DNA from 3 places in the Streptomyces sp. NPDC043726 genome. Region 1 is predicted to be linked to each of the others. Evidence: riboswitches for the same ligand, from Rfam matches in the RefSeq annotation. Region 1 holds a riboswitch; each other region holds the start of a gene.
The links. Region 1 has a riboswitch for cyclic di-AMP ahead of AC068Z_RS03995 (transglycosylase SLT domain-containing protein). Riboswitches for the same ligand answer to the same signal wherever they lie in the genome.
Positions count from the first base shown of each region.

Region 2: it holds a riboswitch for cyclic di-AMP, as region 1 does, so the genes downstream of both, AC068Z_RS12770 (transglycosylase family protein) here and AC068Z_RS03995 (transglycosylase SLT domain-containing protein) in region 1, are expected to answer to the same signal.
Region 3: it holds a riboswitch for cyclic di-AMP, as region 1 does, so the genes downstream of both, AC068Z_RS16600 (peptidoglycan DD-metalloendopeptidase family protein) here and AC068Z_RS03995 (transglycosylase SLT domain-containing protein) in region 1, are expected to answer to the same signal.

Region 1 covers NZ_JBWKCI010000001.1:858,685-864,447, forward strand. Annotated here, with positions in the region: gene AC068Z_RS03990 (CocE/NonD family hydrolase) at 1-1,461, shown strand, start outside; cyclic di-AMP (ydaO/yuaA leader) riboswitch at 1,730-1,912, shown strand; gene AC068Z_RS03995 (transglycosylase SLT domain-containing protein) at 1,916-2,392, shown strand; gene AC068Z_RS04000 (HAD family hydrolase) at 2,429-3,235, opposite strand; gene AC068Z_RS04005 (hypothetical protein) at 3,389-4,060, shown strand; gene fahA (fumarylacetoacetase) at 4,161-5,375, shown strand; gene AC068Z_RS04015 (M56 family metallopeptidase) at 5,615-5,763, shown strand, end outside.
Region 2 covers NZ_JBWKCI010000004.1:96,576-102,338, reverse strand. Annotated here, with positions in the region: gene AC068Z_RS12785 (hypothetical protein) at 1-253, shown strand, start outside; gene AC068Z_RS12780 (cytochrome P450 family protein) at 250-1,560, shown strand; gene AC068Z_RS12775 (LysM peptidoglycan-binding domain-containing protein) at 1,945-2,937, shown strand; cyclic di-AMP (ydaO/yuaA leader) riboswitch at 3,135-3,300, shown strand; gene AC068Z_RS12770 (transglycosylase family protein) at 3,305-4,000, shown strand; gene eno (phosphopyruvate hydratase) at 4,330-5,610, shown strand; gene AC068Z_RS12760 (FtsB family cell division protein) at 5,704-5,763, shown strand, end outside.
Region 3 covers NZ_JBWKCI010000005.1:224,067-229,829, forward strand. Annotated here, with positions in the region: gene AC068Z_RS16585 (helix-turn-helix domain-containing protein) at 64-684, shown strand; gene AC068Z_RS16590 (DUF6126 family protein) at 681-803, shown strand; gene AC068Z_RS16595 (tyrosine-protein phosphatase) at 813-1,598, opposite strand; cyclic di-AMP (ydaO/yuaA leader) riboswitch at 2,088-2,247, shown strand; gene AC068Z_RS16600 (peptidoglycan DD-metalloendopeptidase family protein) at 2,252-3,226, shown strand; gene AC068Z_RS16605 (DUF6250 domain-containing protein) at 3,367-4,080, shown strand; gene AC068Z_RS16610 (SGNH/GDSL hydrolase family protein) at 4,226-5,011, shown strand; gene AC068Z_RS16615 (SIMPL domain-containing protein) at 5,141-5,763, shown strand, end outside.

The DNA.
Region 1 (5,763 bases):
CGGGACCTGTGGCTGAGGCGCCTGGGGGCCGTCGAACCGCTCCTGCACACCTGGCTGGCCCACCAGACGCGGGACGACTACTGGCGCCACGGCAGCGTCCGCGAGGACTACGGCGCCATCGACGCCGCCGTCCTCGCGGTGGGCGGCTGGCACGACCCGTACCGCGACACCGTGCTCCGGCTGGTCGAACACCTGCCCGCCGAACGTGTCCGCGGCCTGATCGGCCCCTGGTCCCACCAGTACCCCGACCGCGGCCGGCCGCCGGGCCCGGCGATCGGCTTCCTCCAGGAGACCCTGCGCTGGTGGGACCACTGGCTGAAGGGCCGGGGGACCCTCCCGGAACCCCTCCTGCGCGCCTACGTCAGCGACTCCCACCCGCCCGCCACGGTCTACGACGCCCTGCCCGGCCGCTGGGTCGGCGAGCCGGCCTGGCCCTCCCCGAACGTCACACACATGACGTACGCCCTCCAGGGCTCCCCCGTGCTCGTACGGTCGCCCATGCACACCGGGGTGGACGCCGGCCGCTTCCTCCCCCTCGGGAACGACGCCGATCTGCCACCGGACCAGCGGGAGGAGGACGGCCGCTCGGCCTGCTTCGAGTTCGCGGTGGGCGAGGAGACCTGGGTGCTGGGGCGGCCGAGGGTGCGGCTGCGGCTGACCTCGGAGGTGCCGCGCGGGCAGGTCGTCGCCCGGGTCTGCGACGTCGCCCCCGACGGCTCCTCGACGCTCGTCACGCGGGGTGTGCTGAACCTCGCCGCGCGGCACGGCCGCGACCGGGCGGTGCCGTGGGAACCGGGCGCCACGCAGGACGTCTCGTTCGAGCTGAACGGCATCGGCCACGCCTTCCCGGCCGGTCATCGCATCCGGCTCGCGGTGTCGTCGGCGTACTGGCCCTGGGTCTGGCCCCAGCCGGAGTCCGCGGCGGGCTTCACCCTGGATCCGGCGGGGAGCTTCCTGGAACTGCCGGTACGCGCGCGTGAGGCCGCTTCCGCCGCTGTCGGCAAGGGCGGCTCCGAGATCACTTCCGAGACCGACGCCGGGATCACCTTCGAGGAGCCGGAGCAGGCCGAGCCGCTGGGCGTGAGCCACCCCGTCACCCTGGACGAGCCGCCGCCCGAGCGGCTCGTCGTCCGTGACGTGGCCAAGGGCGAGTGGCGCCTGGACGTCGATCCGCGCTACGGCGGCACACGCCTGTACCCCGATGGCCTGGAGTTCACCGAGGACGCGCTGGAGACGTACACGATCCAGGAATCGGACCCGCTCTCCGCCCGCGCCCGCTCGGACTGGTCGATCCGGCTGCACCGCCCGGAACTGACGTGGGACACCTTCGTGCAAACCCGTTCGGAGATCGCCTGCGACGCGGAGGACTTCGTCGCCACGAACGAGGTGATCTGCCGGGAGGGCGGCGAGGTGGTGTTCCACCGGACGTGGGAGAAGCGGATCCCGCGAACGGCCGGTTGATAAGGCCCTATTGGATTGATTGCCCGTTTTGGCACGTCTTGCGCTCGGCGTGAGTTGACTCACGCGGAGAGACGCACAGGGATCCCACAGACTCACCCCGATACACCGCCATTGCTTGCGAGTTGAACCTTGGCACCCGCAAAGGCGCCACCTCCGCACACCCCTTGGGCAAAGATCAAATCCCGCGATATGTGAATCCGCCACTTGTTTCGGACATGTGCTCTCGCATACGTTCCCGGCCTGTCGGGCGGACGCCTCATCCTGCCGCCGTCCGACTCCACCGAGATCTTCGTACGGCAGGAGCGGGGGACCCAGGTAAGTCGCCGGGCCGGACGTCTTCGGACGTACCGGTACGGCTCGGGGTGAAGTCGTGTGCCACTTCGTGGTGCGCGGCCGGGCAGCTCCCGCCCGAACCCGACAGCTCACCTCGCAGGCGCCGGAGAGGAACTTCGTCATGTCCGCTGCCGCTCAGCCGCGCCGCCCCCGCCGTATCGCCCGCAAGCTCGCCGTCCTCGGCACCGGAGCCGCCGTACTCGCGCTCCCGCTCATCGGCGCGACCAACGCCTCGGCCGCCACCTCGACCGTCACCACCGCCACCTCGCTCGGGTACACCAACAACCTCGACGGCTGGATCCGCGCGTCCCTCCAGGTCATGGCGCAGAACGGGATCCCCGGCAGCTACGACGGCATCTACCGCAACATCATGCGGGAGTCCTCGGGCAACCAGTACGCGATCAACAACTGGGACTCCAACGCCGCCGCCGGCACCCCGTCCAAGGGCCTGCTCCAGGTGATCGACCCGACCTTCCAGGCGTACCACGTGGCGGGCACCTCGTACGACCCCTACGACCCGGTCGCGAACATCACCGCCGCCTGCAACTACGCGGCCCAGCGGTACGGCTCGATCGACAACGTCTTCGGCGCGTACTGAGCCTTCTCCGGGCCACCGTCCAAGCGGCCGTCCGGGCTATCGGAAGAGTCTTTCGAGGACGACGGCGATGCCGTCGTCCTCGTTCGACAGGGTGATCTCGTCGGCGACCGCCTTGAGTTCGGGGTGGGCGTTGGCCATCGCGACGCCGTGCGCCGCCCAGTCGAACATCGGGATGTCGTTGGGCATGTCCCCGAAGGCGATCGTCCGCTCCGGGCCGAGGCCGAGGTGGTCGGCGGCCAGCGCGAGGCCGGTCGCCTTGGTGATGCCGCATGGCTGAAGTTCGACGGTCCCCGGTCCCGACATGGTGACGGTCGCCAGCGAACCGACCACCGAGCGGGCCGTCGCCGCCAACTGGTCGTCGGACAGGTCGGGATGGCGCAGCAGCACTTTGCTGATCGGCTCGCACCAGAGGTCGTCGCGCCGCCCGACCCGCACCGCGGGCAGGGTGGGGTGCGGCATCAGGTAGCCGGGCTCGATCAGCGTGAGCCCGTCGACGCCGTCCTGGTCGACGGCCGCGTACACCTGCCCCACCTCGGCCTCGATCTTGCCGAGCGCGGTCTCGGCCAACTCCCGGTCCAGGGTGACCGACCACAGCAGACGGTCCGCGCCGGCGTCGTACACCTGCGCGCCCTGCCCGCACACCGCGAGCCCCTCACTGCCGAGGATGTCGAGGAGCGGCCGCACCCTGGGCGCCGGCCTCCCGGTCACCACCAGGTGCCGGGCGCCGGACTCCGCCACCCGCGCGAGCGCGGCGAGCGACCGGTCCGAGAGCGTGTCGTCGCCTCGGAGCAGCGTTCCGTCCAGGTCGGTGGCGATGAGTGAATATGCGATGGGTGCGGCCATGATCAGAGAATACGGACAGGACGCCCCGGCGACTCAGCGCGAACCGGACGACCCCGGCGTCCACCACAGCCCCGCGCGCCCCCTCCAACTCCCTTGACATCAACCGCATCTGGTGAAATGAGGGCACTGCTGTGACGGACGGGGGCGAGCGGCATGACCGGTCAGGGCGGAACATTCTCGGCATATCTCCGGGAGGCCGCGGCGGGCGTCCTCGAGCGCTTCCCCGAGCGGCTGAGACCTGAGATCTACGCCCTCTCCTTCCGTATCTGGCGGGTCGACGACGACGATCGCCGCCCGTACGTCGCCATCGGCTACAACACGGAGTCCCAGTACGAGCGGGAACGGAGCCCGGACGACCCCGGCGAGGCCCGCTGGAACTACGCCTGTTGGCTCCTGGACGGCTTCGAGACGCTGGGCAGCGCGCCGCAGGATCCCGTCGGCGGCCCGCTGTACGAGGACGAGATCAGGCGGCTCGGCCTGTGGTTCGAGGAGCGGGAGGACGACGAGGGCGCGGAGGGTGCGGAGGGCGCCGAGGGTGCGGAGGGCGCCGAGGACGAGGGGCGGGAGGAGGACGCGGGGGACGACGAGCGCGACGCCAAGCGCGAGCTGCTCGGACTCCACTTCGCCGACGCCTGCATCGGCCTGGCCCGCCACCTCCACGAGAGCGGCCGTATCGAGGCGGTCCTGGGCCGTCCGCTGCCCATCGTGGTGTTCGACATGTACTCCCCCGGCTGGGAGGTCGAGGCCACCGAGGCGGCCAACCCGCCGGAGCTGATCGAGGGCTTCCTGGCCTGGCAGCGGGCGCAGGGCGCCTTCGACCACTGATCATCTCGGTCCTTCGGCACTGCCCAAGAGGGGTGCCCCACACGTAACGTGTCCGGCGACGACACGGACCCGTGGCACGCACGAGAGTGAGGCAGCACCCATGCCCCCCTTCGATCTCCCCGAGGGCGACCCCTTCGGCCCGCACAACCTTCCGTACGGTGTCTTCTCCGTCCCCGGTGAGGACGGAGCGCGCCGGGTCGGTGTACGGCTCGGCGACCACGTCCTCGACGCGGGGGCGGCGGCGCGGGCGCTGGGTTCCCCGTACGCCTCCCTGCTCGACCGGCCCACGCTCAACCCGCTGCTGGCCGCCGGCCGCACCGCCTGGTCGGACGTGCGCCGGGCGCTGACGGCCTGGGTCACGGTGCCGTCGCACCGGGAGACGATCGAGCCGCTGTTCCACCCGCTGTCCTCGGTGACCCTGCACCTCCCCTTCGAGGTCGCGGACTACGTCGACTTCTACGCCTCCGAGAACCACGCCCGGAACGTCGGCCAGATGTTCCGCCCCGATGCGGCGGACTCCCTCACCCCGAACTGGAAGCACCTCCCGATCGGCTACCACGGCCGCTCCGGCACGGTCGTCGTCTCCGGCACGGATGTCGTACGGCCCTCCGGCCAGCGCAAGGCCCCGGCCGACGCGGCCCCCGTCTTCGGCCCGTCCGTCCGCCTGGACATCGAGGCGGAGGTCGGCTTCGTGGTGGGCGTGCCCTCGGCGATGGGCAGCCCGGTCGCCCTCGGTGACTTCCGGGAGCACGTCTTCGGGCTCTGCCTGCTCAACGACTGGTCCGCGCGTGACGTCCAGGCCTGGGAGTACGTCCCGCTCGGCCCGTTCCTCGGCAAGTCCTTCGCCACCTCGGTGTCGGCGTGGATCACCCCGCTGGACGCCCTGGACGAGGCCCGCGTGGCGCCGCCGGAGCGCACGCACGAACTGCTGCCCTACCTGGACGACGCGGCGGAGGAGCCCGGCGGCTACGACCTGCGGATCTCGGTGTCCCTCAACGGCCATGTGATCGCCGAGCCCCCCTTCTCCACGATGTACTGGACGGCCGCCCAACAGCTCGCCCACATGACGGTCAACGGTGCCTCCCTGCGCACCGGCGACCTCTACGGCTCCGGCACGGTCAGCGGCCCGACGGAACGCGAACGCGGCTCTCTGCTGGAGCTGACCTGGAACGGCCGCGACGCCCTCGAACTCCCCGACGGCAAGCGCACCTTCCTGGAGGACGGCGACGTGGTGACCCTGTCGGCCTGGGCCCCGGGCCCGGACGGGGCCCGGGTGGGGCTGGGCGAGGTGACGGGGCGGGTGGTCGCGGGGTGAGGCGTACGCCTGCCTACACCCTCCAATAGCCCCCGTCCGTACGGGCGTTGACGCTCCTGTGCGACGGTCGCCGCTCGTCTCGTCCCAGCGGACAGTTCACCGGCCGCAGACATCTGCCGCGTGCCCTCCGCCGCCGTCATACTTGGCGGCGGACGGTGCGCGCGGCACCCGCTCCGCACCGCCCGCGCACGGCCCGCCCCGCAGCCGCCTTGTCCCGACCAGGATCCGGAGCCCGTGGCATGACCGTCTGCCTGCTCCTGCTGAGCGCCGTCGCTCTGACGGCCGCCGTGCCGGTGCCGCGTTCCCTGACCCGGGCCGCCTGGCCGGAACGGGAGCCGGTGGTCGGGCTGTGGGTGTGGCAGTGCCTGGTCGCCACCGTCCTGCTGTG
Region 2 (5,763 bases), on a different contig from region 1:
GGGCAGCGCGGCCAGGAACGGCGGTGCCGCCGCGGCCGAAGTCGTCCCCGCGCTCCGAGCAGCCCTGCGGGACAAGGGCTTCGAGGCCGTCATGACGCAGCACTACACGCCGGACCCGGAGCACCCGGCGCTTCCCGGTCCCGAGCTGTCGGTCCGGCGCGCCGTCAGCATGGCCGTCGTACTCGCCCGTCGCCACAGCCGGCCGTCACCCGAAGCGACCCCCGCCCCACCGCCCGATACCGTCAAGGAGTGACCGACCACCCCACCCCCATCCCCACCCCCGCCCCCTCCGCAGCCCCCGAAGCCACCCGACCCCCGGCCCCCGAGCTGTTCACCTGGGAGTTCGCCGCCGATCCCTACCCGGCGTACGCCTGGCTGCGGGAGCACGCCCCCGTGCACCGGACACGGCTGCCCAGCGGTGTGGAGGCGTGGCTGGTCACGCGGTACGCCGATGCCAAGCAGGCCCTGGCCGACCAGCGGCTCAGCAAGAACCCCGAGCACCACGACGAGCCGGCCCACGCCAAGGGCAAGACCGGTATCCCCGGTGAGCGCAAGGCCGAGCTGATGACGCATCTGCTCAACATCGACCCGCCGGACCACACCCGGCTGCGCCGCCTGGTCAGCAAGGCGTTCACGCCCCGCCGGGTCGCCGAGTTCGCCCCGCGGGTGCAGGAGCTGACCGACCGTCTCATCGACCGGTTCGCCGACCGGGGCTCCGCCGACCTCATCCACGAGTTCGCCTTCCCGCTGCCCATCTACGCCATCTGCGACCTGCTCGGCGTCCCCCCAGAGGACCAGGACGACTTCCGGGACTGGGCGGGCATGATGATCCGCCACCAGGGCGGACCCCGGGGCGGTGTCGCGCGGTCCGTGAAGAAGATGCGCGGCTATCTCGCCGAGCTCATCCACCGCAAGCGCGAGGCGCTGCCCGCCGAGCCGGCCCCCGGCGAGGACCTGATCTCCGGTCTCATCCGCGCCTCCGACCACGGCGAGCACCTCACCGAGAACGAGGCCGCGGCCATGGCCTTCATCCTTCTCTTCGCCGGCTTCGAGACCACGGTCAACCTGATCGGCAACGGCACCTTCGCCCTGCTCACCCACCCCGAGCAGCGCACCCGGCTCCAGCGGTCCCTGGCCGCGGGGGAGACGGGCCTGTTGGAGACCGGCGTGGAGGAGCTTCTCCGCTACGACGGTCCCGTCGAGCTGGCCACCTGGCGGTTCGCCACGCGGCCGCTCACCATCGGCGGCCAGGACATCGCCGCCGGCGACCCCGTGCTGGTCGTTCTGGCCGCCGCCGACCGGGACCCGGCCCGGTTCGCCGAGCCCGACACCCTCGACCTGGCCCGGCGCGACAACCAGCACCTCGGCTACGGCCATGGCATCCACTACTGCCTCGGCGCCCCGCTCGCCCGGCTGGAGGGCCAGACCGCGCTGGCCACCCTCCTGACCCGGCTGCCGGACCTCCGGCTCGCCGCCGATCCCACCGACCTGCGCTGGCGCGGCGGCCTCATCATGCGCGGACTGCGCACCCTCCCGGTCGAGTTCACGCCCCGCGACTGAGATTCGCCCTCCCGGTCGAGTTCACGCCCCCCGACTGAGATTCGCCCTTTGGTCGAGTTCACCCCCCGTGCCTGAACTCCCCCTTTGGCCGAGTTCACCCCCTGTGCCGGAACTCCCCCTTCCGGTCGAGTGCACGCCTACCTCCCCCTGAGGTGCCGTCAGGTCAAACGTGACACACCCTCAAGTCCGTGATCTTCACGTGATCTGTGCGGCATTAACTTGTGACAAGTGATCGTCTGCCGATACGTTCACTCGTCAACGCGACGCCTCGCCCCACCGGCGCCGCGTCGGTCCCCGCTGTCTTCGAAAGGCACCCGCATGCTCTCCGGGAACGGTCGTCACCGTCGCCCCCGCCAGGCTCCGGCTCTCATCGTCGCGGCCGGAGTGACCGGCTCCGCCATCGCCATCCCGCTGCTCGGCGCCTCGGGCGCCAGCGCCGCCGAGGGCAACACGTGGGACAGGGTCGCGGAATGCGAGAGCGGCGGCTCCTGGAGCGAGGACAGCGGCAACGGCTACTACGGCGGCCTTCAGGTCACCCAGGAGAACTGGGAGCGGTACGGCGGTACGACGTACGCCGACAGCGCGGACCAGGCCAGCCGTTCCCAGCAGATAGCCGTCGCCGAGCGCATCCTCGCCGACCAGGGGCTCGCCGCCTGGCCCACCTGTGGCCCGCTCTCCGGTCTGGACCCCAAGTCCGGTTCGGTCGGCGTCGACACGGGCGTCGAGGAAGAGGCGGATTCGCCCGACTCGTCTGAATCATCCGACTCATCCAGCTCGTCCGGTTCGTCCGGCCTGCTGGACTCCCTCGGCGGTGATGCCTCCGAGTCCGCGGCCGACTCGGACGCCGACTCCGACTCCGAGACGGACCCCGGCGCCTCCGCGTCGCCCGAAGCGTCGAGCGGCTCGCCGGAGTCGACGGGCTCGTCCGAGTCGGCAAATCCGAAGAAGTCGGACAAGTCAACCGAATCCGCGGAGGCTTCCGCGTCCAAGGGATCGAAGGGCTCGTCCGAATCATCCGGCTCGTCCGGGACGTCCGGCTCGTCCGGCTCGTCCGGCTCGTCCGAGAGTGACCCCTCGCGCGAGGCCGACGGTCTGTTCACGGGCATCTCCGGGCTGGACAACTCGGACAACATCCTCTGGGTCGGGAGCGATTCCGTCCTCGTCGACACCGGCGCCGGCCGTCATCGCGGCAAGCCCGCGGACGAGAGCGGGGCGGACGGGTCGTACGTCGTGCGCGCCGGCGACACCCTCGCGAGCATCGCCGACTCCCTTGACCTCAGCGGCGGATGGCGCGGGCTCTATGCCGCCAACGAGTCGGCCATCGGCCCCGACCCCAGCCGTATCACTCCCGGTCAGACCCTTGAAGTAGCGGACTAACCGGTCGAAAACCAGGGCCAGTTCGCGTCACGCTTCGCGCCGAATGTCCGCTTTGGCGAAAGTGTGGGATGAGTCTCAGAAGCCCTGATCGTCTTTGAAATTCCGCGGATCGCCTGTCTACGGTCATGACCGCTCGCAAGCAGCGGGCCCCGACTGCCGCACGCCGAATCCTGCCGGTGGCCGTACGGGAACAGTCGTCGCGTCATGCGCCGTAGGCAGGAGCGGGGGACCCAAGGTAAGCGCCGCGCCGGTCGGTTGACCGGAGCGGCTTGGGGTGGAGCCGTACGCCGAAAGGTGTACGGCCGGGCAACTCAACCGGCCCGAACCCGACAGCTCACCTCGCAGGCGTCGGTGAGGGGATCGATCCATGCTGTTTTCCGGCAAGGGCAAGCACCGTCGTCCGTCCAAGGCCACTCGCGCCATCGCCATCGCCGGTGTGACCGGCGCCGCCGTCGCCGCCCCGCTGATGGCGGCCGGCAACGCCTCCGCCGCCACCGCCTCCGAGTGGGACGCCGTCGCCCAGTGCGAGTCCGGCGGCAACTGGTCCATCAACACCGGCAACGGCTACTACGGCGGCCTGCAGTTCTCGGCCTCCACCTGGGCCGCGTACGGCGGTACGGCCTACGCCTCCACCGCCGACCAGGCCTCCAAGGCGCAGCAGATCGAGATCGCCGAGAAGGTTCTCGCGGGCCAGGGCAAGGGTGCCTGGCCGCACTGCGGCGTCGGCCTGTCGAGCGCCGCGTACAACGGCGGCTCCAGCACCTCCGGCTCCTCCGAGGGCACCGAGAGCACCGAGAGCAGCACCCCGGCGCCGCGTGAGACCGAGCAGCCCGCCTCCCGTTCCGCCGAGCGCCCGGCCGCCAAGAAGACCGTCACCACCCCGACCGGCAAGAAGGTCAAGAAGGGCGACGGCGAGTACAAGGTCACCAAGGGCGACACCCTCAGCACCATCGCCGAGGAGCACGACGTCAAGGGCGGCTGGGAGAAGCTCTACCAGCTCAACAAGGACATCGTTGAGGACGCCGACCTGATCTACCCCGGTCAGCAGCTGCACCTCAAGTAATCCCGTAGCCGAACCACAGGGCCCTCCTATCCGGGTCCTCCATACTGGAGGCCTCGTGAGGGTCACCCCCGTCCCCACGGGCTCCCCGCCCCGGTGCGTGTTCCCCCGTACGCACCGGGGCGGGGTTTCTTCTGTGAGCGGTCCTTCTACGAGCAGTTCTTCTCCCGTAGTTCACGGATCCTTTGTTCCGGCGAGAAACAATGGGTACCGTCTGTCCTTGTCCACGGGACGGTCGGTCGGCTGGCCGATGTCCCTCAGGCGGTTAGGCTCTAGTCGCAAGGCTCACGTGCCCCGCACTTCCAGCGTCACATCCCATGAAGGAGATGCTCGTGCCGTCCATCGACGTCGTCGTAGCCCGGGAAATCCTGGACTCCCGAGGCAACCCCACGGTCGAGGTCGAGGTCGGCCTCGACGACGGCAGCACGGGTCGTGCCGCCGTTCCGTCCGGTGCCTCCACCGGTGCCTTCGAGGCCATCGAGCTCCGTGACGGCGACCCCAACCGCTACCTCGGCAAGGGCGTCGAGAAGGCCGTCCTCGCCGTGATCGAGCAGATCGGCCCGGAGCTCGTCGGCTACGACGCCACCGAGCAGCGCCTGATCGACCAGGCGATGTTCGACCTGGACGCCACCGACAACAAGGGCTCGCTCGGCGCCAACGCCATCCTCGGCGTCTCGCTCGCCGTCGCCCACGCCGCCTCCGAGGCCAGCGACCTCCCGCTCTTCCGCTACCTGGGCGGCCCGAACGCGCACCTGCTGCCGGTGCCGATGATGAACATCCTGAACGGCGGCTCGCACGCCGACTCCAACGTGGACATCCAGGAGTTCATGATCGCCCCGATCGGCGCGGAGTCCTTCTCCGAGGCGCTGCGCTGGGGCGCCGAGGTCTACCACACCCTCAAGAAGGTGCTGAAGACCAAGGGCCTGTCCACCGGTCTCGGCGACGAGGGCGGCTTCGCCCCGAACCTGGAGTCCAACCGCGCCGCCCTCGACCTCATCATCGAGGCCATCAAGGAGGCCGGTTACACCCCCGGCGAGCAGATCGCCCTCGCCCTCGACGTCGCCGCCTCCGAGTTCTACAAGGACGGCGTCTACACCTTCGAGGGCAAGGACCGCTCCGCCGCCGAGATGACGGAGTACTACGCCGAGCTCGTCGAGGCGTACCCGCTCGTCTCCATCGAGGACCCGCTGTTCGAGGACGACTGGGCCGGCTGGAACACCATCACCGAGAAGCTGGGCGACAAGGTCCAGATCGTCGGCGACGACCTCTTCGTCACCAACCCCGAGCGCCTCGCCCGCGGCATCGAGGAGGGCTCCGCCAACGCCCTGCTCGTCAAGGTCAACCAGATCGGCTCGCTGACCGAGACCCTGGACGCCGTCGAGATGGCCCAGCGCAACGGCTTCAAGTGCATGATGTCCCACCGCTCCGGTGAGACCGAGGACGTCACCATCGCCGACCTCGCCGTCGCCGTGAACTGCGGCCAGATCAAGACCGGTGCCCCGGCCCGCTCGGACCGCGTCGCCAAGTACAACCAGCTGCTGCGCATCGAGGAGATCCTCGATGACGCCGCGGTGTACGCCGGCCGCAGCGCCTTCCCGCGCTTCAAGGGCTGACCTCTCCCGGCGTAGCCAGTCGTACGTACGTCCCCGTACTCGGTCCCGTACCGTGTGCGGGGACGTACGCGCGTGTGTGAACGGGAGTGAGAGATGGCCGTCAAGGACCGGGACCGTTTCTCCACCGCGACCAGGATCCGGTTGCTGGGTGAG
Region 3 (5,763 bases), on a different contig from region 1:
CCGAGATTTGCCTCTGGGGCAAGAAATTTGTCGTAGAGGCAAATCCGCGGCTGAATGGAGAGCATGAGCTCTCCCGAGACCGGGCCGGCCGACGACCTGCCCGAGGTGGCGCCGCAGCTGCGTGCCCTGCGGCGCCAGGCCTCCCTCACCCTGGAGGCCGCCGCCCGCGCCGCCGGGCTCTCGCCCGCCCATCTCTCCCGACTGGAGACCGGGCAGCGCCAGCCCTCACTGCCGATGCTGCTCTCGCTCGCCCGTATCTACGGTACGACCGTCTCGGAACTGCTCGGCGAGACGGTCGCCGACCGGGACGCCGTCGTGCGCGCCGCCGACATGGAACCGACCGAGGCCGGCGGCTGGACGTATTGGCAGGCCGGCGCGCCCGGCCGGGGGATGCAGGCGCTGCGCCTGCACGTCCCCTTCGGCTCCCAGGGCGACATCGTGCGGGTGCACCCAGGCGAGGAGTGGCTCTACGTCCTCGGCGGGCGGCTGCGGCTGCGCCTCGGGGACACCACGCACCGGCTCGCACCGGGTGACAGCGCCCACTTCGACTCGCTCACCCCGCACCGGATCGCCGCCCTGGACGAGGGCGGGGTCGAGCTCCTGTTCGTCCACACCCTGCTGCAGAGCCCCACGGCCACGCTGTGCCTGGGACCCCTCCCCTCACCGACCGGAGAGACGCCATGACCGACATGGAAGAGAAGTTCCCGCGCGCCCTGTGGGTCCGCCTGATCATCTACATCGCGGTGGGGCATGTCTTCGCCGCGTTCATCTACCTGCTCTTCGAGCTGGGGGCGAAGCAGTAGCCGTACGGCTCAGTCGAGCAGGCGGTCCCGCAGGCGCTCCCGGACCTCGGGGGTGATCCGCAGCCCCTGCTCCAGGTAGGTGTCGACGTCGCCCCAGGTCTCCTCGATGGTCTCGAAGGCCGCCGTCAGATATTCGGCGCGCGCGTCGAAGAGCGGGCTGAGCAGCTCCATGATCTCGGGGGTGTAGCTGCTGCTGCGCTGCACCTTGTAGCGGCGGTGCTTGGCGTTCGACTCCAGGTAGTCGGCGATGATCGCCTCGCGCTCGACGCCCAGCGCCAGCAGGGTCACCGCGATCGACAGACCGGCCCGGTCCTTGCCCGCCGCGCAGTGCATCAGGGCCGGGACGCTGTCCTCGGCGAGGGAGTGCAGCACCTGGGAGTGCTCGGCCGTGCGCTCCTTGATGATGGTGCGGTACGACTCGATCATCCGGTTCGCGGCCTTGCCGTCGTCCAGGATCTCCCGCAGCTGCTCGATGTCGCCGTCGCGGACCATCTTCCAGAACTCGGCGCCGTCCGCCGGGTCGGACAGCGGCAGGTTCACATTGCGCACCCCCGCGAGCTCGACGTCGGGGCCCTCCAGCTTCTGGTCCGCGGTGTTGCGGAAGTCGAAGATCGTGTGCAGGCCGAGGGAGCCGAGGAACGCAGCGTCCTGGTCGGTCGCGTGCGCGAGATGGCCGCTGCGGAACAGCACGCCCTGGCGCACCCGGCGGCCGTCCACCGTCGGCAGTCCGCCGACATCGCGGAAGTTGCGCACTCCGGCCAGCTCGGGCTCGGTCGACGGGACCTGCTGCGTCACTTGGGCTCCTCCCACCGGATGCCGCCGACTCTGCACGTCTGCGGGCACGGTCCGACGATACGACATGGACCCTGGTCGGCCAGTGAATACGGCAAAACGGGCGAACAACGCTGAAACCCTGCTCATTCACCGCCGGTTTACGCGGCAATCGTGATGCGGCACTTCTCCGACTGCGCCACTTCTGGCCCTTCTGTCCGAATTGCAGCCTTCATTCCAACTCGCTCTGGAATAAAGGACTCTGGAGCAACGTCACGTGAGCAGGGTCATATCCGTGACGGTGCGTCGCCCGTCATGTCCACGTAATTCACGTGCTTTTCAAGGGCATTTGCGGGAACCGGACGCCTCCTAATGCACGGAAAGTGACGGCGAATTCCCACAAGGGATCAAGAGGGATGGGTTCGGGCGGAACCTTCTGCTTGTCCCTTTGCGTCTTGGTCGCTTACGTTCCCACCCATCCGAGCGGATGCCGAATCCTGCCGCCGCTCGGAATCCGCACACTCACCCGTGCACGGCAGGAGCGGGGGACCCACAGGCACCACCGCCTGGTCCGGTCTCCGGAACAGGCTTGGGGTCAAGTCGTGCCCAGCGCGCGGCCGGACATCTCCAGTCCGCACCCGACAGCTCACCTCGTAGGCGCCGGAGAGGAATTCGCCATGCCCGCGAAGGGTAAGCACCGCCGTCCCAAGACCCTGCGTTTCACCCGCACGATCGCCGTCGCCGGAACCGGTGGCGCCGCGCTCGCCCTCCCGCTTCTGGGGGCCACCGGCGCCCACGCGGCCCCGTCGCAGTCCGTTTCGGAAAAGGCCGTTCAGTCGGTTCAGGCGGCAGACAAGAAGGCGGCCGAGAAGAAGGCCACCGCGAAGAAGACGACCGGTGCGAAGACGTACACGGTGCGGTCCGGGGACTACCTCTCGAAGATCGCCGACGAGCAGAATGTCAGCGGTGGCTGGGAGAAGCTCTACCAGGACAACCGTGCCGCCGTCGGCGCCGACCCGTCGCTGATCCACCCGGGTCTGAAGCTGTCGATCGGCAAGAAGGCCGCCTCGACGGCCACCGCCGAGAAGCCGGCCGCGAAGTCCTCCACCCAGTCCTCGGCCGAGTCCTCCTCGGACTCCGCCAAGTCCTCGTCGGACTCCGCCAAGTCGTCGCAGTCCTCGGAGGCTTCGCAGGCCGCCGAGTCCAAGGCGACCACGACCACGCAGGCCGCCCAGTCCTCCGCGAGCGGCTTCACCGCTCCGGTCTCCGGCGCCGGTGTCGGCACCGCCTACAAGGTCGCGGGCAGCATGTGGTCCAGCGGCTACCACACCGGCGTCGACTTCGTCGTCCCGACCGGCACCTCGCTGAAGGCCGTGGGCGCGGGCACCGTCGTCTCGGCCGGCTGGGCCGGCGCGTACGGCAACCAGGTCGTCATCCAGCTCGCCGATGGCCACTACGCCCAGTACGCCCACCTGTCCTCGCTGTCCGTCTCCAGCGGTCAGTCCGTGACGGCGGGCCAGCAGGTCGGCCTCTCCGGCACCACCGGCAACTCGACCGGACCGCACCTGCACTTCGAGATCCGCACCACGCCGGACTACGGCTCGGACGTCGACCCGGTCGCCTACCTCCGCGCCCAGGGCGTCTCCCTCTGACGGAGGCTCCTCCAGGACAACCTGCCTGACACGCCACCGAAGGCCGGACCCCCGATCCCCGGGTCCGGCCTTCGGTGGTGTCGCGCGCTTCCCCCGGTGGTGCGCGCTTTCCCCGAGGGTCAATGGGGTAAGCGCTTTCCATGACGATCACCCGGAGATCCTTCGGCGCCCTGGCGGCCGGTGCGGCGGCCCTCACCGTCCTCTCGGCGCCCGCGAGTGCCACACCCGCCCACCGTCGCCTCCTCGCCCGCGACGACTTCCGCCACGGCCTCGGGCGGTGGGTCGCCGAACTCCAGGACGGCGGCACCGTCGCCGCCTCCCGCGGTGTGCTGGAGATCGACGTGCCGAGCGGCGCCACGGTCTGGTTCAAGGAGCGGCTCGCAGGGCCGTACCTCCTCGAGTACACCGCCACCCCGGTCGCGCGGGGCGGTGCCAACGACCGGGTCTCCGACCTCAACAACTTCTGGAACGCCACCGACGTCCGCTCCCCGGACGACCTCTTCGGCGTCGCACGCGGCGGTGCGCTCGACGAGTACGACCACCTGACGACGTACTACGTCGGCTACGGCGCCAACTACAACACCACCACGCGGATGCGGCGGTACGTCGGTCGCGCCGGGGTCCGTCCGCTGCTCCACGACTACACCGAGCCGCTGCTGGTGCCGAACGAGCCGAACCGGGTCCGGATCGTCTCCGACGGCTCGACGGTCCAGTGGTGGAACAACGGGCGGCTCGTCTTCGACTACGTCGACCCGGAGCCGTACACCGGTGGGCACTTCGCGTTCCGGACCGTCTGGAGCCACTTCCTGATCACGGACTTCCGGGTGTGGCGGTTGCGGCCTCAACAGCCATGATCCGGGGTCTATTCCGGAGTTGGCGAAGGCTTTAGGAGTGGCTTATCTCACCGACCGTCAACCCCTGCCTACGGTCGCGTAGGTCACATTCGAAGGTGAATCATGAGCCGATGTGGCAGACGATTCGAAGAGTGACAAAAGAGCGGTGATCGGGTCGTACGTGGCGGTGGGGGACAGCTTCACCGAGGGCGTCGGCGATCCCGGCCCCGACGGGGCGTTCGTCGGCTGGGCCGACCGGTTCGCGGTGCTCCTCGCGGACCGTCGGCCCGAGGGCGACTTCGGCTACACGAACCTGGCGGTGCGCGGCAAACTGCTGGACCAGATCGTGGCGGACCAGCTTCCGCGTGCCCTGGAACTCGCCCCGGACCTGGTCTCGTTCTGCGCCGGCGGCAACGACATCATCCGGCCCGGCACCGACCCCGACGAGGTCGCCGAGCGTTTCGAGCGGGCCGTCGCCCGGCTCACCGAAGCGGTCGGCACCGTCATGGTGACCACCGGCTTCGACACCCGCGGTGTGCCCGTGCTGAGGCATCTGCGCGGCAAGATCGCGACGTACAACCTGCATGTGCGGGCCATCGCCGACCGGTACGGCTGCCCGGTGCTCGACCTGTGGTCCCTGAAAACCGTGCAGGACCGGCGCGCCTGGGACGGCGACCGGCTGCACCTCTCGCCGGAGGGGCACACACGCGTGGCGCTGCGCGCCGGCCAGGTGCTCGGCCTCGAGGTGCCGGCCGACCCGGACCAGCCGTGGCCCCCGCTGCCGCCGCGCGGCACCTTCGAGGTCCGGCGGGACGACGTGCACTGGGCGCGTGAGTACCTGGTGCCGTGGATCGGACGCCGTCTGCGCGGGGAGTCCTCGGGCGACCACGTGACGGCCAAGGGCGCCCTGTCGCCGGGCGACATCAAGATGCGGATCGAGGCGGCGGTCTGAGCACCGTCGACCCGGCGCGCGGGGGGCTCGACCAGTGAGGTGACGGCGGGGGAGTGGTGCACGCGCGCGTGCGGGCCCCGGTGCTGGGATGGGCGCGAACCGCCCCGACGTCCGGAAGGCCGGCACCGTATGTCCGCACCGCTGCCCCGCACCACCGCCACCCTCGCCGTCGCCCTGCTCGCCCTCGGCCTGCCGTTCCTCGCCGCCGCACCGGCGACCGCCCTGACCGCCACCGCTCCCGCCTCCGCCGTATCGGTCGTGCGCGGCGCGCCGGAGTCGGCGACGGTCACCGTGACCGGTGTCGGGTCCGCGACCGCGGCGCCCGACCTGGCGACCGTCAGCGTCGGGGTGGAAGCCGTCGGCAAGACCTCCCAGGCCGCGCTGGAGGCCCAGAGCAAGGCCGCGAAGGCGCTGCTGAACGCGGCGCGGGAGCGGGGCGTGGGTGACCAGGACGTCCGTACCGAAGGGCTGACCCTGATGCCCGTGTACGACCACCAGGAGGGCAAGTCCGCCCTGACCGGCTATCAGGCCACGCAGATGTTCTCGCTCAAGGTCCGCGAGGTCGAGCGGACCGGCGAGGTCCTCCAGGCCGTCACGGACGCCACGGGCGACGCCGGCCGGATCCACGGCGTCGTCTTCGACGTGGCCGACCGCACCGAACTGCGGGCACGCGCGCGTGGCGCCGCGCACAGGGACGCGCACGCGAAGGCGCTCCAGTACGCCGAGTTGAGCGGGCGGCGGCTCGGCCGGCT